2 linked regions of the Candidatus Pseudothioglobus singularis PS1 genome follow. The protein of the gene in region 2 binds, or shares a complex with, the protein of the main gene of each other region. Links are inferred from orthologs where the notes say so. Each region holds a gene or a part of one and is shown on either strand. Other genes may lie near its edges. The genes, in order: hisF and hisH.

What was found.
Region 1: the proteins of hisH (region 2) and hisF are in contact, whole or in part, in a crystal structure (PDB 6RU0), measured with the Thermotoga maritima proteins. The link is inferred for Candidatus Pseudothioglobus singularis PS1 from one-to-one orthologs. Residues at the interface, in WP_004080484.1 of Thermotoga maritima: Asn15, Arg18, Arg22, Arg117, Leu118, Pro119, His120, Met121, Gly122, Trp123, Asn124, Asn134, Gly135, Tyr136, Tyr138, Val140, Tyr158, Glu180, Lys181, Ser182, Ser183, Lys184, Ile185; in WP_004080486.1 of Thermotoga maritima: Met1, Leu2, Ala3, Arg5, Ser40, Glu41, Asp45, Glu46, Ala70, Glu71, Ile73, Asp74, Ile75, Pro76, Phe77, Asp98, Lys99, Ser122, Gln123, Glu161, Thr195, Leu196, Asn247, Arg249, Glu251.

Annotation. Positions count from the first base shown.
Region 1 is NZ_CP006911.1:1,680,206-1,691,467, reverse strand. The notes cover bases 3,499-6,449. They hold hisF (imidazole glycerol phosphate synthase subunit HisF), read left to right. Parts: upstream 3,499-4,562; coding sequence 4,563-5,336; downstream 5,337-6,449. Other genes in these bases: cyoE (heme o synthase), read left to right, coding at 5,932-6,449; W908_RS08525 (redox-active disulfide-containing membrane protein), read left to right, coding at 5,396-5,932; uppS (polyprenyl diphosphate synthase), read right to left, coding at 3,694-4,440; W908_RS08540 (phosphatidate cytidylyltransferase), read right to left, coding at 3,499-3,694. Also shown: W908_RS08555 (phosphoribosylaminoimidazolesuccinocarboxamide synthase), read right to left, coding at 1-531; W908_RS08550 (M23 family metallopeptidase), read right to left, coding at 610-1,728; dxr (1-deoxy-D-xylulose-5-phosphate reductoisomerase), read right to left, coding at 1,740-2,891; more of W908_RS08540, read right to left, coding at 2,888-3,498; more of cyoE, read left to right, coding at 6,450-6,828; W908_RS08515 (DUF2970 domain-containing protein), read left to right, coding at 6,831-7,022; W908_RS08510 (SCO family protein), read right to left, coding at 7,008-7,742; W908_RS08505 (COX15/CtaA family protein), read right to left, coding at 7,766-8,740; coxB (cytochrome c oxidase subunit II), read left to right, coding at 9,052-10,173; ctaD (cytochrome c oxidase subunit I), read left to right, coding at 10,189-11,262.
Region 2 is NZ_CP006911.1:1,444,798-1,453,901, forward strand. The notes cover bases 3,636-6,353. They hold hisH (imidazole glycerol phosphate synthase subunit HisH), read right to left. Parts: upstream 5,443-6,353; coding sequence 4,828-5,442; downstream 3,636-4,827. Other genes in these bases: sbcB (exodeoxyribonuclease I), read left to right, coding at 3,636-3,643; nth (endonuclease III), read left to right, coding at 3,723-4,355; W908_RS07325 (DUF1841 family protein), read left to right, coding at 4,366-4,776; hisB (imidazoleglycerol-phosphate dehydratase HisB), read right to left, coding at 5,464-6,045; W908_RS07340 (aspartate-semialdehyde dehydrogenase), read right to left, coding at 6,060-6,353. In the rest of the region: W908_RS07305 (DEAD/DEAH box helicase), read left to right, coding at 1-1,584; W908_RS07310 (cold-shock protein), read left to right, coding at 1,765-1,971; more of sbcB, read left to right, coding at 2,216-3,635; more of W908_RS07340, read right to left, coding at 6,354-7,085; W908_RS07345 (aldo/keto reductase), read right to left, coding at 7,210-8,115; W908_RS07350 (Nif3-like dinuclear metal center hexameric protein), read right to left, coding at 8,139-8,879; hisC (histidinol-phosphate transaminase), read right to left, coding at 8,869-9,104. UniProt on the Escherichia coli protein: IGPS catalyzes the conversion of PRFAR and glutamine to IGP, AICAR and glutamate. The HisH subunit catalyzes the hydrolysis of glutamine to glutamate and ammonia as part of the synthesis of IGP and AICAR.

The sequences.
Region 1 (11,262 bases), 240 kb from region 2 along the record:
TAGATCTATGCCAATTAGGCTCTCAACCTCTTCAAAAGAAATATTGGCATCATGTTCTCCAACTGCAGCCTTTGAGGACGGCGTAAAGATTGGTTTTTCAAGTCGGCCTGCAAGCCTTAGGTCTTCAGGTAAAGCAATACCACAAACCGACTGAGACTCTTTATACTCTTTCCAGCCAGAGCCAATTAAGTAGCCTCTAACGACCGCTTCAACAGGAAGAGGCTTGAGCTTTTTGACAACAATCGCCCTTCCTGAAAGTGTCTCCGCCTCTTTGGCTGTTAACACCTCTTCAGGTTTTATTTTGGTTAGATGGTTTTGAACAATATGCTTAGTTTTGTCAAACCAGAAGTTTGCTATTTCTGTAAGGATTTTGCCTTTACTTGCAATTGGCTGGTCAAAGATAACATCAAATGCGGAGAGCCGGTCGGTAGCTACAATGAGCATGTATTGAGAATCAATATCATATATGTCTCTTACTTTTCCCTGATGAAGTAGAGGCAAGGATAGATCTAATCGAATAGGAGAGCTCATTTGATTACTTTAATAGCTTTATGGCTTTATTTTAATCGATTGAGCTAAAGGTTTGTTTAAGTTGCTATGGATAGAGACCTATTTAATTTTTAATTTTGTAAGTATTTGTTTGGCTCTTTTTTGAAAGCTTGCCATCTCAGCATTTGGAACGATTGATTTTTTGCTAAGCTTAACTTTTTCAGCATCTTTGTGAACTCCGTTGATACGAATCTCGTAATGAAGATGCGGCCCCGTTGACATTCCAGTAGTTCCCACGTATCCAATGAGCTCACCTTTTTTTACTCGCTTGCCCGATTTTAGGCCCTTAGCAAATTTTGACAAATGGGCGTATACCGTGACATACTCTGAGCCATGCTTTAGATAAATGACGTTACCATAACCTGATAGTGTGGCAACATATTTAACAAGCCCTTTTGCTGGGGCATATACAGGGGTTCCGCTTGGTGCAGCAAAATCAGTACCTCGATGAGGCCGATAAGTCTTAAGGGTTGGGTGATAGCGGCGCAATGAAAACCCAGAGCTAATCCTGTTGTACTTTACAGGAGCAAATTTAAATGAGTCGTTTAGCGTTTCACCATTGGCGCTATAGTATTTCTTTCTGCCAAGAGAGTCCTTGTGAGAGAAAAGCGCAATAGTTTTTCTTCCGCTAATATAAATCATGGCACTCGGCGTCTTCTCTCCTTCCCATGATAAAAAGAACCTGTCACCTTTTCTGAGATCACGACTGAAGTCAATCTCCCATGAAAAGTTATCCACCATCATTTTTACAACTTCAGCATCAACACCAGCCTTCTTGGCATCGTAATTAAGAGACTTATTGATTGTAATGACAGTAAAGGAGACATCTCCAACAGGTTGTATATTTGATTTTTCAAAGCTAAATCTTTTTCCATCATAGTTTATGAAGAGCGGATTATCATTTGCAGGGTTAAATATAATTTGCTTGAGAGCATGATTATCATTAAGGCTAATCTCGAATTTATCACCGGGATAGATATTGTTGAGCCTTTGAGCTCTCGGATCTGACGTCATTAGTTTTGTCAGCAGCTTGCCTGAAAGCCCTGCGCTATAGAAAAACTTATAAAAAGCATCCCCACGCGAAACCTTAAAGCTAAAGTCATGCTGACCGCCTGCAAAAGAGGGGGCTGAGAAAACCACACATGCTAGAAGCAGTGAAATAAAAAAAGATTTAATCATTAGTGTTGAGTTTAGTCGTTTTTAGAAATTAACGACAAGGCCAGTTGACGTGAAAGCTGGTCATTTTCCACAACACTAGGGAGTGTGTCAAGATTTTGAGTGGGCGTCTCGTTGAGTGTTTTTTCAATTATCTTACTGATGTCTAAAAAGCTTATTTTATTTTTTAAAAAGGCATCAACAGCAACCTCATTCGCTGCGTTTAGAGTGCCAGGGGCGTTTCCTCCTTGTTTTATGGCTTGATATGCAAGCTCTAAACATTTGTACTTTTTCATGTCGGGCGGAAAAAATTCCAGTGGAGGCTGTTTAGTAAGGTCTAGCACCTCGACTCCTGATAGCTGTCTTCCAGGAAAAGACAGGGCATAAGATATTGCACTTCTCATATCGGGAAGGCCCATTTGTGATAGAACGCTGCCATCATCATAATAGACGCACGAGTGAACAATGCTTTGAGGGTGCACAATAACTTCAATGTGAGTTGCAGGAAGATTAAACAAGAAGCTGGCCTCAATCACTTCGAGCCCCTTGTTCATCATTGTTGCAGAGTCAACAGAAATTTTTTGTCCCATTTTCCAGTTCGGATGATTACATGCCTCCTCTGGAGTGACTTTACTAAGAGAGACAAATGGCATATTTAAAAATGGCCCGCCAGAAGCGGTCAATTGAATTTTGTTTAATCCTTCCTTGCCCGCCTGAAGGCATTGAAAAATTGCGCTATGCTCAGAGTCAACTGGAATGATTTCAGCACCTGATTTGTTGGCGGCGTTCATTAGAAGAGCGCCGCCTAAAACCAGAGACTCTTTATTAGCGAGCATTATTCTTTTGCCAGCCATAGCGGCAGAAAAAGTGGACGACATACCAGCTCCACCAACAATTGCAGCCATAACAAAATCAGTTTGAACATGAGAGGCGATATCATCAAGTGCATTCTCACCGCTTAAGACTTCCACCCCCTTTGGTGCGAGCTTTCTTAGGTTGTTAGCCGCTTCTTCATCGACCAAAATTGCGTATTTTGGCATATGTTTTTTGCAGAGCTCATTCAGGCTTTTCCAGTTTGAGTGCGCGCTGACAGCGAACGCACTATATTCGTCTGGATGGCGAGCAATAACATCTAGCGTATTGAGTCCAATTGAGCCTGTCGCCCCAAGAATTGCAATATTTTTCATAGGACAAAGACCAGAAAGAGAAGAAATATTGGTGCAGACGATGTTAGGCTATCAATGCGATCCAAAAGCCCGCCATGCCCTGGAAGAATATCTCCACTATCTTTATAGCCGCTAATGCGTTTTAATAAGCTCTCAAATAAATCACCAAGGACTGAGACTAAAGAGACCACGAGGGCTAAAATACTAAAGACCAAAAAGTCTTTTAAGTTCGGCGCCTGAACAACAATGAAGACATAACAGAGAGCAACAGCCTGGGCAAGAAGAACGCCGCCATATAGGCCTGCCAGTGTTTTGTTTGGGCTCACCTCAGGACAGAGTTTTTTATTGCCAAACTGTCTTCCTGAAAAATAAGCGCCGATGTCTGCTGCCCAGATTAGTGCCAGTAGAAAAAGCACTAATGAACTATTTTGAGACTGAAGAATAATGAGTGAAGCCGCCATCGGCACAAATAGAAAGAGCCCATTTATTACTGATGTGTAAATATTTTTGCTAACACTGGCATGACTATCTGGGTATTTTATGACCCAATATAAAGCGACAAACCACCATGTTAGTGCTAGGAATAGTAAGGGTGCTAGTAGTGCTGTGTTTTTAGAAAAAACAAAAGCCAGCGCTAATATTGCTATAGTGAAAATGGCTTTATTGGTAGGGCTGGTTATTGAAACTAGTCTGCAATACTCCCAAGAGGCAATAATAAGAATCAATCCAAGAGCTGCTGAGAACCAAGTCTCATTTAATAGTAGTATTCCTGTAATAGCTATTGGTGCTAAAACAAGTGCTGTTAGAGCTCTTTTAATGAGCATTACCTCTCCCCATTGCGCTCACCATAGCGCCTATCTCTAGAATGAAAGTCCTTAATTGCATTATCTAGAGCATCTTCATCAAAATCTGGCCACAAGGCTTCACAAAAATAGAATTCACTATAAGCAATATCCCACAGCAAAAAATTGCTTAGCCTGATCTCGCCACTTGTTCGAATAAGAAGGTCAACTTTTGGATAGGCGGCTAGAGAGGTGAATGATTGAAAGGTTGAGGAGTCAATATCTTCTGGATTAATGTTGCCATTAGCGGATTCAAATGCAATTTTCTTTGCCGCTTCTGCAATGTCCCATTGGCCTCCATAATTAGCTGCAATGACGAGATTTAATCCTGAATTATTGGAAAGCTGTTTTTCTGCTTCGCGAGCAAGTGATTGTATTTCAGGGGTGAATACGGAGAGATCTCCAATAATTTTTAGTTTGATGTTGTTGTCTTTAAGTTTTTTTGTCTCAGTTTTCAAAACGGTTAAGAATAGCTTGAAAAGGAGACCCACTTCTTCACTTGAGCGTTTCATATTTTCACTACTAAAAGCAAAAAGAGTAAGTGTATTGACGCCTAACTTTGCACAGTGCTTGACAATTTTTCTAACAGTTCTAACGCCCTTTTGATGGCCACTCGAGCGCGGCAGATGCTTGGCTTTAGCCCACCTTCCGTTGCCGTCCATAATGATAGCTATATGCTTAGGAGGGCTTTGATTGTTGGTTTGCAAACCGGCATTTTCTGAGCTCATAGAGCGCAATTATACCCACTAGTCATTAAATTTCCCATTGCAAAGTATTTCAATTTGAACGATTAATTAAATAGGGCTCTCGTCAGACAGTAAATGAGGATTTATACGGTAAAATCCATACTATGAGTTTAGCAAAGAGAATAATTCCCTGCTTAGATGTCCGTGATGGAAGGGTGGTCAAAGGCGTTAAGTTTGTTGACATCAAGGACGCTGGAGACCCTGTTGAGGTTGCAAAGCGCTATGACAGGGAGGGTGCAGATGAAATTACGTTTCTTGATATAACGGCTTCGCATGAAGGAAGAAATACGACAGTTGCCATGGTCGAAAAAATTGCTGAACAAGTTTTTATTCCGCTGACTGTTGGCGGCGGCATTCGAGAGGCTGACGATGTTAGAGCCATGCTTAAGGCTGGGGCAGACAAGGTTGCAGTTAATTCTGCAGCTATTTTTAACCCGGGCCTAATTAATGAGCTCTGCGCTATTTTTGGGTCACAGTGTATTGTGATTGCAATTGATGCTAAAAGAGTTTCGTCAAAGCCTTCTAAATGGGAAATCTATACTCATGGCGGCAGAAAAACAACAGGCATAGACGCTATAGAGTGGTCTATAAAGATGACCGAGGGAGAGAATGGCGCTGGTGAAATACTGCTTACCTCGATGGATAGAGACGGAACAAAAGACGGGTTTGATCTTGAGTTAACGCGAGCCGTGTCTGATGCTGTCAATGTTCCAGTGATTGCCTCTGGCGGGGTTGGTAATTTATTGCACTTGTCCGAGGGTGTGGTCGATGGCGGGGCCGATGCAGTTCTTGCTGCGAGTATTTTTCATTTTGCCGAGTTTACAGTTGATGAGGCTAAAAAATCGATGCAACAAAAAGGCATCGAAGTAAGGCTATAGCAAGTTGAGTTTTTGACTCCTTCAGCGTATCATTACGCAGTTTTGATTTCAGGAAAAACATGACCTTTAAAAAAGAATTTTGGGCGCTTTTATCAATATTTCTCCTTCCTATAGGTCTGGGAACTTTGTTCTTTTATTTAAACCCAACTTATTTCAGCCAAAATACGGTTAACTATGGCGAATTAATTACCCCAGTAATTGTTACTGAAAAGTCAGACCTTGACATAAAAGGAGATGCCTCCCTGCAAGGAGTTTGGACGCTAGCCTACGTAACAGATAGTTGTGACAGCCTCTGCAATCAAGCTATTGCAGACGTGAAGACTATTCGCACACTGATCAATATGGACATGCGCCGAATCCAAAGAATGCTTATTACTAATGATGGATCAGCGCCTTCTGTTGAGGATGAAAAACTCATCCTAGCGAGCATCACAAGTGACAAGCTATTAGGCCAGCTTTCAAGGTTGCCAGAAAACTCTATTTTTCTGATTGATCCTATTGGAAACTTTATGCTTTATTACGATCCAAAGGATATCAACATAAAATTTGTGCTTAAGGATTTAAAGCGACTTCTTAAATACTCAAGGATAGGCTAATGGGCAACCTACCTTCCTTGAAAGATCTTTTGGGCCTCTGCAAGATTAAAGTTGTGATGCTTATTTTGCTTACAGCGGTCGTTGGAATGCTCCTAGCTGTTCCCTATGTGCCTAGTTTATTGCTCATTATTGCAGCGTCAGCAGGAATTTCATTGGCTGCAATGTCCGCAGCTGTATTTAATCATGTTGTTGATGAGAAAATTGATACGCAGATGTCTAGAACTGATCAGAGGCCTTTGCCTCAGGGCAAAGTTACAAGGGACCAGGCGCTTATCTGGGGTGCATTTTTGGGCGTTGTTGGAATCGCCCTTCTAGTCGTTTTTGTAAACTTATTAACTGCAGTTCTAACTCTTCTTTCTTTAATAGGATACGCCGTCTTTTATACTATGTATTTGAAAAGAGCTACTCCACAAAACATAGTCATTGGCGGCGCAGCAGGGGCTGCGCCACCAGTTCTTGGGTGGACATCTATTGCGGGTTCGAATGGCCTTGAGTATGCATTACTCTTGTTTCTCATTGTTTTTATATGGACCCCTCCGCACTTTTGGGCTTTGGCTATTCACAGGAGCGAAGAATACAAAAAAGCCGAAATTCCAATGCTGCCAGTTACACATGGACTAGAATTTACTAGAGTACAGATCCTTTTGTATACAGTCCTTTTGTTTCTTGTAACTTTGCTACCTTTTCTAACTGGAATGAGTGGCTTGATATATTTGATTTGTGCAGTATCCCTTGGGGCACTTTTTTTAGGATACTCAATTAAGATTTTTCTTGAGCCTGAGAATTCTAAGATTGCGTTTAAGACTTTTAAATATTCAATTAATTATTTGATGGTTTTATTTGTGGGGCTGTTGATAGATCATTACCTTCTGATGAATTTTGGAGTTGTTGCCTAGACATGAAATCTTTGTTTCAGGTTTTTAGAGCAGTAGCCTCTGCAATGATTGGAGTTGGAAAAAAAAAGAATCTTGCCCAAGACTTTGATGCTACAGAAAAAACAGGCCCATGGCCATACATCATTGTAGCTCTTATGATGACCGTGCTTTTTATTGGCTCATTAATTTTTGCTGTAAGGCTAGTCCTGTCCTAAAACCTCTATGATCTTATCAAGAGCCTCAGCCATTGGTGCAGGCTCGTGAGGGTTTGTCAAAAGAGCAACTAGTTCCAGTTCTGGATTAAAGAGCAAATAGCTGCTAGTGTGATCAACATCATAATGTGCATCTTTTGAAGAGCTGGGCTTTTCATTAGCAACCATTTTGTGCGAATCATCAGCGTGATCATCGTGAGAATGATTATGATTGCTATGATCCTCTTGAGCTGTTTTTTGAGACTGAACCACTTCGTGATAAACGCCAAGAGCTTTGCTAATAGAAATTAGCTCATCTTGTTTTGCTGTTAAGCCCTTGAACGATGAATTAAAAGCTTTAGCAAAGTTATCTAGGTTTCCTAGATCTCTATCCGGATCAACAGAGACAAATACAACTTGAAGTTGATCACTATTTTCCATTAACTGTGATGCTTGGTTTATTTTGGAGAGGTCAATTGGACAAACATCTGGACAAGAAGTGTAGCCAAAATACAGAAGCGCCCATTTATCATCTGCCACATCTGATAAAGGAGTGTTTTTTGATGCATCATCGATAAAGTTGAGTTTGTCTGAAACTGATTTTGCTTCAGGATATAAGGACGCAGCAGGAGCAACAGACTTTTTGAGTTCCTCCATATTGGGCTTGCCACCAAAGAAGAAGAAAACTGCAGCACTAATAATGGCCGCAAGAATAAGGAAATAAATTTGAGTACTTTTTGTCATAATAAGACCTACAAATGTGGCAATTAGTTTTGAAGAGCGTTTTCTTTTGTGAACATTTTGTGAGCAAGGCTCACAAGACTCAAGAGCAGCGCAAGACCGATTACATTGTGCATTGTGGCAGCAAACATAGGCAGAGACATTACTACATTAATAATCCCCAGCGCAACTTGAATTGTTAGAAGGGCAAGAACTATAAGTAAACTGTTTCTGAGTGCTTTGTAGTTTCTAAGAGCAAATGAAAAAGTAATTATTGCTGCAGTTACAACAAGGGCGCCAACACGATGAACCATTTGGATTGCTGTTCGTGTTTCATTTTCTAGGACACCAAACTCATAATCAACTCCAAGTGGTCCCCAATAATAGGCATTATTAAAGTCCATGTCATCAGGCCACATCTCTCCTAGACAGCTAGGAAAATAGTCCCCACAGGCAAGTGCAGCATAGTTAGTGCTGGTCCACCCTCCAAGAAAAATTTGAAAAACTAGAAGTACAGTAACAATGGCAAGCATTATCTTATGCTTGTTGAGAATTGGCTGATCAAGAGTAAGAGGCTTACGTTCATTGAGAAGCAGCCAAAAGAGAAGAGTTGTTGTTGAAAAGCCACCCAATAAATGCATCGTAACTATCCCTGGATGTACTAATTCCGTTACTGTCCACATCCCTAGGGCGCCTTGAAAACCAACCAATAGTAGAAGTGCAGTTGGCAACTTTACAGAACGGAGCGTGTCCGGCCTCCTAAAAATTGCCAATAAAAAGATAATAACAATTGATAGGCCAAGTATTGAAGCGGCGTAGCGATGGACCATTTCTTTCCAGGCTTTTGCTATATCAAGGGGCCTGTCATATTCTGCAGAGATGACATCTGGAACCAACAGCTGACCATAGCAGCCTGGCCAGTCGGGACATCCTAGTCCCGCATCAGCAAGGCGAGTATATGCTCCTAAGATGACAACTATGAGAGCTAAAATAAATGAGAGGTTAAGTGCTTTAGAGTACATAAAATCCAGTAAATGAGGCAACCATTTTAGTTAACAAAGTAGTTGCTTGATTAAAAAATTCAAAAAACTTTAAATAAATGTGCATCTTTTATTTAGGGGTTTATTCTTTTTTTTCAACAATAGGAGTGTAATTTTTTAGCATTCAGTTTATTGGTGAAAAAAGTTCAATCAATATTGAGAATAAAGGTGAATTATTACTTGGTAAAAAAGAGATAAACAGGTATCATTTGGTTGCATTTTTTAATTGAAACTTGAAATTGCACATTCAAGTACTATTTATATAGCTATAAAAGGTTTAATTCGGAGAATCTATGAAACTATTTTTGACTATTACTAGCGCTATTGCAGCATTATTAGGCCCTAGATCTGCTTTTGCAGAGTACACACTTAATATGACAAAAGGCATCACTGACCTTAGCCAGGACATTTACTGGCTTCATATGATGGCATTTTGGGTTTGTGTTGGTATCGGCGTTGTAGTATTTGGTGCTATGTTCTATTCAATCATTGCCCACAGAAAGTCAAAGGGAGCTAAGGCTGCACATTTTCATGAGAGTACTACAGTTGAATTTATATGGACAGGAATTCCAATCTTAATCTTAATTGCAATGGCAATTCCGGCCTCCAAAACATTGATTGATATTGAGGTCCTTGAAAAGGCAGACATGACTATCAAGGTTACCGGCATTCAATGGAAGTGGCAGTATGACTATCCTGAAGAAGGAATCAGCTTTGTTTCAAATTTGGCACAATCTTCGAGAGACGTTATTAAGGCATCACCTGAGGAGCGTGAAGCTGTTCACAAGGAAAGTGACTACCTTCGCTCAGTTGACAATCATCTCGTTCTTCCAGTTGATACAACGGTTAGATTTTTAATTACTTCTAATGACGTTATTCATAACTGGTGGGTTCCCGCTTTTGGCGTCAAGCAGGATGCTAATCCTGGATTTATCAATGATGCATGGGCTAAGCCAAATGAAATTGGAACTTATAGAGGACAATGTGCTGAGCTTTGTGGAAAAGATCATGGGTTTATGCCAATTGTGGTAGACGTAGTTTCTAAAGCCGACTATGCGGCTTGGGTTGAGAGCAAACAGGCTGAAAAAGTTGCTGAATTAGCTAGCGCTACACAAGAATGGACAGAGGCTGATTTGGTTGCAAGGGGTGAGGAAGTTTACAACGCAAACTGCTCTGGTTGTCATCAAAAAGACGGCTCAGGTATTCCAGGAGTCTTCCCAGCAATGATAGGGTCAGAAGTAACAAATGGCCCCGCAGATTATCAAATAGGCATGGTTTTAAATGGCTTAAGGGGAATGCCTGCATTTAAGATGCTTAGCGATACAGATATTGCATCGGTAATTACCTACGAAAGAAGATCTTTTGGTAACAATGGATCAGTTGTTCAACCATCAGATGTTACATCTGCACGTTAATTTAAGGAGAAACACATGAGCTCAACTACAGCGGCAGCAGCACACGACGATCACCATCATGGCCCTGAAAAAGGACTCCTAAGATGGGTTAAAACAACTAATCACAAGGATATTGGAACGCTTTATCTGTGGTTTTCTTTTGCAATGCTCTTGGTGGGCGGTGCCTTCGCTATGGGCATTCGTTCAGAATTATTACAGCCCGGACTGCAATTGTTTGAACCACAATTCTATAACCAGCTGACAACAATGCATGGGTTGATCATGGTATTTGGTGCCATTATGCCTGCCTTTGTAGGCCTTGCAAACTGGCTGATTCCTATGATGGTAGGAGCTCCCGATATGGCTCTTCCAAGAATGAATAATTGGAGTTTTTGGATACTGCCTTTTGCTGGCACGATCCTACTGAGCACATTTTTTATGGAAGGTGGTGCACCTGCTTTTGGATGGACTTTTTATGCTCCACTCTCAACAACATTTGCACCAGATTCAACTGACTTCTTTATCTTTGCAATTCACTTGCTTGGTTTCTCATCAATCATGGGCGCCATTAATATTATTGCAACCGTTCTTAATATGAAGGCACCTGAAATGAGATTAATGGATATGCCTCTTTTTGTTTGGACTTGGTTAATCACATCATTCCTGCTAATCGGCGCAATGCCAGTTTTGGCTGGAGCTGTAACTATGATGCTTACAGATCGTAATTTTGGAACCGCTTTCTTTGATGCAACTGGCGGTGGAGACCCGGTCATGTTTCAGCATATTTTCTGGTTCTTTGGGCATCCAGAGGTGTACATTATGATTTTGCCAGCCTTTGGCATTATCTCCCATATTATTCCTACTTTTGCAAGGAAGCCACTCTTTGGTTATTCATCGATGGTTTATGCAACTGCATCAATTGCATTCTTGTCTTATATTGTATGGGCTCATCATATGTTCCTAACGGGAATGCCTGTGGCAGGAGAACTCTACTTTATGTACGCAACGATGTTGATCGCTGTTCCAACTGGTGTTAAAGTTTTTAACTGGGTTGCAACGATGTGGAAGGGTTCAATGTCATTTGAAACGCCAATGTTATGGGCGCTGTCT
Region 2 (9,104 bases):
CTCATTGACAGAATAGATATAAGCAATAATCAAGTTCAACTTTTGGTTCTAGCTCCTACTAGGGAGCTCGCTATTCAAGTTTCTGAGGCAATCCAAACATACTCAAGACATCTTAAAGGTTTTCATGTTCTCCCGATATATGGTGGACAGTCATATGATGTTCAACTAAGGCCCTTAAAAAGAGGAGTCCATGCAGTGGTAGGTACTCCAGGCAGAGTCATGGACCACTTAAAAAGAGGAACCCTTAAGCTAAATTCACTCAAGGCACTCGTCTTAGATGAGGCAGATGAAATGTTAAGAATGGGCTTTATTGATGATGTCAAATGGGTCATGGAAAAGCTACCTAAAGAGCGCCAAATTGCTCTTTTTTCAGCAACAATGCCAGATGTTATTAGACGGGTTGCTGAAAAATTTCTTAACAATCCTAAAATAGTAAAAGTAAAAACAAAGACTGCTACAGCAATGACAATTAGCCAAAGATACTGGCTGGTTGGTGGAGTTCATAAACTTGATGCGCTAACGCGAATTTTAGAAGTTGAGTCATTTGATGCTCTTCTTATATTTGTTAGAACAAAAACTGCAACTGTAGATTTGGCAGAAAAATTATCGGCTCGAGGATTTACTGCTGAAGCAATCAATGGTGATATTGCTCAGAACCAAAGAGAGAGAATTATTCAGCAACTCAAAAATGGCAAAATTGATATATTAATTGCAACTGATGTTGCTGCTAGAGGGCTAGATGTAGAGAGAATTTCTCATGTAGTAAATTATGATATACCTCAAGATCCTGAATCATATGTTCATAGGATAGGAAGAACTGGAAGAGCTGGAAGAGAAGGGAAAGCGATTCTTTTTGTAGCACCACGTGAGAGAAGAATGCTTAAGACGATTGAAAGAATTACACGTCAGCCGATTGATCCCATGATGCTCCCTTCAGCAAAAATTATAAATGAACAAAGAGTCATTAACTTTAAACAAAGAATTACTAATACCCTGGAAAACCAAGATTTAACTATTTTTGAAGAACTCGTATCAAGCTATCAAGCAGAGCATGAAGTTGACGCATTTAAGATTGCTTCATCTCTAGCTCTAATGGCGCAAGGCACTGAACCGCTTCTTCTTAATGAGAAAGAGATTAATCAACCTAAATTTGACTCAGATAATAAAAATAAAATTTCAATTTCGATTAAGGCTGACCCTCTTAAAGATAATCCCTCTATTCAAATGCGAAGATATAGAATATCAGTTGGACGAAAAGACAACATCAAACCTGGGAATATTCTAGGTGCAATAGCAAATGAGGCAGAGATTAGTAGCGCTTTTATTGGAGCTATTCAAATTTTCCAAGATTTCTCAACGGTTGATTTACCTGATGAGATGCCAAAAGAAACGCTTGCTATTTTGAAAAACACAAGAGTCTATGATAAGAAACTAAATATAGAGGAGCTTTCAGAAAAAAATAACAGTACAGCACCTCGTGAATCAAAAAGTCATTTCAAAAGGGAGCACTCAAAAAGAAAAGGAAATGGCAAGCCACGCTCAAATAGAGATAAGAAATTTTCAAGAAGCAGGTCTAGAAAATAGCCTCAAAATACTGCTACTATCAAATTAATATACATTTTTGAATTTTTAGGTTAAAATTGCAAGTGCTGGTTAAAATTCAGCTGATTTTTATGTTGTGTTGTTGCTTCATTGTATGACGGTTTCACAGTAATTTGGGTTGGTTGCATCTTTTCCATGTTTTATTTTTTTTTAGGAGACTGCATGTCTACAACAACAGGACGCGTCAAATGGTTTGACGCAAAAAAAGGTTTTGGTTTTATTGAACAAGAAAGTGGTGATGATGTATTTGTTCACTTCAGAGCTATTCAAGGTGATGGTTACAAATCACTAGAGGAAGGCCAAGAAGTAGAATTCGAACTTGAAGATGGCGCTAAAGGCCCTCAAGCTGCTAACGTAGTAGCGAAATAATTTAAGAATTATTTTATAAAAACCCAGCCTCAGTGCTGGGTTTTTAAATTAACGTTCCGTATTAAACTGTTTTTTTGGTTTTTTTTAACCCCAAAGAAAACACAGTTTTAATTTAAATCTCTTATTGATTTTAAGTTTAGCCCCTTGTACGTCTTATTTTTTTAAGGTGGACTCTTTGATTAATCAAGCCATGCCTGTTAAAAATCTCTTGTTACATATATAATTACTGTAAACACAGGAATACATGAAGACATTTTACTGGTACGACTACGAAACCTTTGGCCTTTCGCCAAAAGTCCAAAGAATTGCTCAATTTGCAGGAATAAGAACAGATGAAAATCTAAATGTTCTAGACGAGCATATGTTTTACTGTAAACCCACTCATGACTCTCTTCCAGCTCCTGAAGCTTGCGCAGTTACAGGTATCACACCTCAGCTGTGTGAAAAAAAAGGCTTAATTGAGCATGAGTTTATAAAGAAAATTCATGATGAATTCTCTAAACCTGGTACCTGCATTGTTGGATACAACTCAATTGCATTTGATGATGAATATACAAGGCACACTCTTTTCAGAAACTTCTTAGATCCTTACTCTTGGCATTGGCAAAATGGCAATGCAAGATGGGACATACTTAATGTGGCAAGATTTTGCTATGCACATAAAGAAGAGGGAAGCCTTAATTGGGTTAAAAATGAAAGAAATAGACCTATCTTTAAACTTGATAGGCTAGCTCCTGCTAATCACATTGAACATACTAATGCTCACGATGCAATGGCTGATGTTAGAGCTACTATTGGTATTGCAAGGATTATCAAAGATACGCAGCCAAAGTTTTTTAATTACGCGTTAAGCCTCAATGATAAAAAAGAAGTCGCTCAACTGGTAAAGCCTCTACACCCTATGCTTTTAACATCTTCATCTTTTGGCTATAAGTCATCATTTACAAGACTCGTTACTTCAATTTGTAATCATCCTGAATACAATGATCGTTCGATTGTCTTTAATTTGAATCAAGACCCTGAGATTTTTTTAGAGCTTGAGTCTGAAGAATTAAAAACATTAACGTTTTCCAAAAAATCAGACCTACCTAAAGGCATTGAAAAGCTTGATCTCAGTGAGTTGGTCTATAACAAAAGCCCAATGTTTGTATGTAGTCCAAACTCAGATAACTTTAAACTATCGCCAATTTTGATTGAGAAATTTGAATTAAACTTAGACAAGTGTCTGAAAAATTTACGATTTATTCAGCATAATAGCCAAAGTATTGAAGATAAAGTGCGTGCAATTTACAGAAACGACTCTGATAGGGAGCCAAGCAGAGATGTTGATCAGTCACTATATGATGGTTTTATAAGTAATAATGATCGACAAATTTGCAATGAGATTCAAAATTTATCACCAACTCAACTATCTGAATTTGTCCCAGAATTTGAAGATAGAAGACTGACCAAGTTATTTTTAAACTTTAAAGCAAGAAATTATCCTCAGCTACTCAATGAATTTGAACAAGAACAGTGGTTTGAAATAGTTCAATCCAGAATTCAGAGTGGTGCAAATGGATTTCTTTCAATTGATAGCTTTGAAAGAAGCATAGAAAGCCTCAGAGAGACTCAGCCTAGAAGGGAAAACCTTTGGAAAGAGCTAGAAGACTATGCACAATCATTTATCTAAGAGCAAGAGCTAGTTATTGATAAATATGTAAAAATTAAGTATAATATTTGCCCATAGTTTAATCATTAAAAAGGTTCAAATGAACGCAGAAACAAGAAGTGAAATGTTTGCTAGGCTTTTAAAGCAAATACCAAATCCTACAACTGAACTGAACTACTCAACATCGTTTGAACTTCTAGTTGCTGTTACACTATCAGCACAAGCGACTGATAAGAGCGTTAATCAAGTCACTGATATCTTATTTCCTCTTGCAAATACACCCGAAACTATATTTGAGCTGGGTGAAGATACCTTAAGAGAAACAATCAAGTCTATTGGTCTATTTAATTCAAAAGCTAAGCATATCATTCAAACTTGCAGGATATTGATTGATAAATATAACTCTGAAGTTCCAGAAACTAGAAAGGAACTTGAAGCTTTACCAGGTGTCGGCAGAAAAACCGCAAATGTAGTTCTAAATACGGCATTTGGTCAACCTACCATTGCAGTAGATACACACATATATAGAGTAGCCAACAGAACTGCTATCGCATCTGGGAAAACTGTTCTAGAGGTTGAAAAGAAACTCATTAAATTCATTCCAGATGAATTTAAAGTTCCAGCACACCACCTTATGATTCTTCATGGCAGATACGTATGTAAGGCAAGATCACCGCACTGCCCTGATTGTACCTTGCTAGATTTGTGTGAATATGAAGAGAAAAATATTTAAAGCATATTAAGTGTTTACATCCAACAGATCTAAACAAAGACAATATCTAAAACAAGCCTGGGAAAAATACACGAGTCAGGAACAACTAGAGCCATTGGAACTTCAATTATCAAAGATAGTTGAACAACATCCAGAATATCAAAACTTAATCAAAAATTTAGATTCAGAGTATTTTCCTGAACAAGGCAACACTAACCCCTTTCTTCATATTAACCTTCATCTGACCCTTCAAGATCAAATTACAATGGACCAACCAAAAGGAATTAAGGAAATTCATAGTCAACTTTTACTAAAAATCAAAGATGCGCATGAAGTAGAACATATGATGATGGAACATATAGCAGAAATGATTTTCAATGCTCAAAAAAATAATGCTGCTTTTGATCTTGATGGTTACATTCAGGCTCTAAAACAGCTTTAAAAAATTTATAGATTAATAGCCTAGATCTAGACTACTAACAATGCTTATAAATTAAGCCCACTCAACAAAATTTCTGAGTAATTGAAGACCGTCACTTTGTGACTTTTCAGGATGAAATTGAACCGCAAATATTTTATCAATAGCTATTGCAGAAGCAAATAATTGACCATACTCTGTTGTCCCCACCACGCAAGAAGTGTCAGTCGGAGTAACATAATAACTATGGACACTATAAAAACGGCTATTATTATCAATTTTGTACCAAAGTGGATGATTTTTTACTTGATTAACATTATTCCATCCCATATGTGGTATTTTTAAATCTTTATTATTAAATTTAACGACATCACCTGGTACTATTGAAAGACCATTTGTACCATTATTTTCTTCACTATAACCAAATAATAACTGAAGTCCAAGACAAATTCCTAGAAATGGTTTCGATTCGGAAGATAATTTTATTGCACTTATAAGATCATTGGACTCAAGTGCTCTCATGCAGGAGCCCATAGCTCCTTGTCCTGGAAAAACAACTCTATCTGAGTCTCGAATAACTTTTGGATCATTAGTGAGAATACACTCATCATTTGGAGCAACATATTCTAATGCTTTTTGAACAGAACGGACATTTCCCATTCCGTAGTCAACAATTGCAATTGTTTGCATGTTGCCCTTCCTAGTTATCTTCTAGAGTGAACCCTTGGTTGAGGGAATTATATTTGATTGCCTTTCATCTGGAGTTGTAGCCATTCGAAGTGCCCTTCCAAATGCCTTAAAAACTGTTTCAGCTTGATGATGCGAATTAATTCCCTTTAAATTATCAATATGAAGAGTGACCAATGAATGATTAACAAACCCTTGAAAAAATTCTCTAATAAGATCAAGATCAAATGAACCCACTCTATCCCTTGTGAACTTAACACCTAGATCTAATCCTGGCCTCCCTGATAGGTCCACAACCACTCTTGATAACGCTTCATCAAGAGGAACATAGGCGTGACCATATCGAGTTAGACCTTTTTTATCACCTACTGCCTCAAAAAAAGCCTGCCCAAGTGTTATTCCAATATCTTCAACAGTATGATGATCATCAATTTCATTATCTCCTTTACAGTCAATGGTCAGGTCCATTAGTCCGTGACGAGCAATTTGATCTAACATGTGATCCAAGAATGGAACACCTGTTTCAATTTTAGAATTACCAACGCCATAAAGCTCAAGGCTTATTTTGATGTTAGTTTCGTTTGTTTTGCGCTCTTTAATAATCATGATTTGATTTTATCTTATGAAATATAGTCTCTGATGAGTATTTCAGCTATTTGAATTGTGTTCAGAGCCGCTCCTTTCCTAATATTATCCGAAACAACCCACATATTTAACCCATTTTCAAAACTAATATCTTCTCTTATCCTGCTGACATAAGTTGCATCATTATTAGTTGCTTCAGAAAATGGAGTTGCGTAACCACCATCCTCTCTTTGATCCATCACTACCACGCCGTCAGCTTTTTCAAGCAAATTCCTAGCATCATCTGCACTAATTTTCTCTTTAGTTTCTATATGAACAGCCTCAGAATGACCATATACAACTGGAATTCTTACAGCCGTTGGATTAACGAGAATACTTTCATCCTCAAAGATTTTTTGTGTCTCCCAGACCATTTTCATCTCTTCTCTTGTGTATCCATTTTCTTGAAAAGTATCTATATGGGGTATAGCATTGAATGCTATTTGCTTAGGATATACTTCCACTTCAACATCATTACCATTGAGTAAGTTAGCAGTTTGAGAGGTGAGCTCTGTAATTGCTTCTTTGCCACTGCCTGAAACCGCCTGATATGTAGCCACATTAATTCTTGAGATGCCTACAGCATCATATATTGGCTTAAGAGCAACTAACATCTGAATCGTTGAACAATTGGGATTAGCAATAATATTGCGATTTGTATAGTTAGCGATTGCATGGGGATTTACTTCCGGAACTACTAAAGGGATTTCCTCGTCCCTTCTAAAATGTGAAGTATTATCAATCACGATACAGCCTTGTTCAGCTGCAATGGGTGCATATTTTTCCGAAATACTTCCTCCAGCTGAAAACAATCCAATCTGGACTTTTGAAAAATCAAAAGTTTCAAGATCTTCAACCACCCATGACTTACCTTGGCAAGAGACCTTACTTCCTGCTGATCTTTTTGAGGCTAAAGGGTAAAGATTTTCAATAGGAAAGTTTCTCTGATCAAGAATTGAGATTAGAGTTTCACCAACTGCTCCAGTTGCTCCAACAATAGCTACGTTATATTTTTGACTCATAATGTTCTAAGGCTTTAAAAAGACTTTAGATTATAAAGTACTAGACCTAATATTCATAAATATATACAACACTTTCGGCTTTTTATTGCCTGAAATCAAGAAAATACTCTTATTTTTAATAAAATCAAGGGAGTCTCCATTGCAATTTACCATCATTAAACGAAGCTGTGTACAACTCAAACCAAGACTCACGATCCATTTTTACATTCATAGCATCTGAAATTTTCGCTATCCTATTTAGATTATTTGTCCCCATTACAGGACAAATCCTTGCTGGATGAGCCAATAACCAAGCAACTGCAACTGCTGCTATATCAACATTTTGATTAACAGCTATCTTTTTTAAGGCCTTACCAAGTATTCCTTTATCCTTCATCAGTTTGCCACCTCCAAGAGGTGACCAAGCCATAATTGTTGTTGCTCGCTCCTGATGAAAAGCCAGATCTCCATTTGTAAAAGAGTCAGTTGCAGCTAAGGACATTTCAATTTGATTAGTCACTAGGTGACTTTTCATGGATGACTGCAGAAGATTGAAGTCCCAAGGCTTAAAGTTTGAGACACCCACTTCTTTAACTTTTCCAGACTTTATAAGATCATCTAAAGCCTTTCCAGTCTCATGATGATCCAAAAAAGGGTCTTGGCGATGAATTAATAGTAGATCTAGATAATCTGTAGCCATATTCTTTAAAGATGAGTCCACAGAATTAAAAATATGCTCCCTTGAGGTGTCATAATGACTCACAGATACACCAGCATATCTATCAGAGGGGTTGACTATGCAACATTTAGATACAATCTCAATCTTATGCCTTAACGATGGATTAGCTTTCAAGACCTCTCCAAATAATGCTTCAGCTGAATACAAGCCATATACAGCAGCCTGATCAAATGAAGTTATCCCCTGACCCAGGCAAAGGTTAACTTTATCACTAATATGTTTTGATGAGGTATTGATGTCGTCAGCTAAACGCCACATTCCATAAATTATTCTACTAATGCTAGAAGAACTAGATAAATTTACACGCTCCATGGAGGCTCCAAATGATAATGTAACTAGACAGAGTTATCGACATCAATAAATTGATGTTGCAATTTAAATTTAGCACTGAGATGATTGCATAGTGACTGAACTCCATATCTTTCAGTTGCATGGTGTCCAGCTGAGATAAAGGCAATGCCATTCTCTTTAGCCACTGCAGGAGTTCTTTCAGAGACCTCACCACTTAAATATAAGTCAACCTTGAGTTTTATAGCCTCATCTATGAAGCCTTGTGCTCCACCAGTGCACCAAGCAATCTTGTTTACTGATTCTTTCATTTCACCAAATAACTGGGGCGTCCTTCCCAGCTCTTTCTCAATTAAACTAGAAAAACTCTTTAAATCAGTTTTTAATTCACCCTGCCAAAGGTAACTATCCTCAACTGGCCTCATTTTTTTTATTCCAAGGATTCTACCTAATTCAATATTATTTCCTACTTCAGGATGGTCATCTAATGGAAGGTGGTAACCAAATAGATTGATATTATTATTCATAAGCAGGGCAATCTTCTTTCGCTTCGCTCCCGTTATTAAATTAGATTCGTTATCCCAAAAAATACCATGGTGGACAAAAATAGCATCCGCATTTTCTTCAATAGCACGCTCAATAAGATCTAAATTGGCACTAACACCACTTACAATTTTATCAATACTGTCAGATCCTTCAATTTGAATTCCATTGGGGCCATAATCCTTAAAATTTTTAACACTTAAGAATTTATTACAATAATTATCTAACTCTTCTCTATGAACCATAGTAATTCCTGATTGCATCTATAAGGATGTTATTCTCAACCGGTTCACTAACACTAATACGAATAAAATCTGATAACTTAGAGTCTTTGGGAAAGCCTTTAATCAATATCCCATTCTCTTTAAGAGCAGTATGCAGAGGATATGCATCCTCAGAATGAACAAGAATAAAATTGGTTTGTGAAGGATAGACTTTAAATTTTGAAAACAATGAAAGCTCATGAGCAA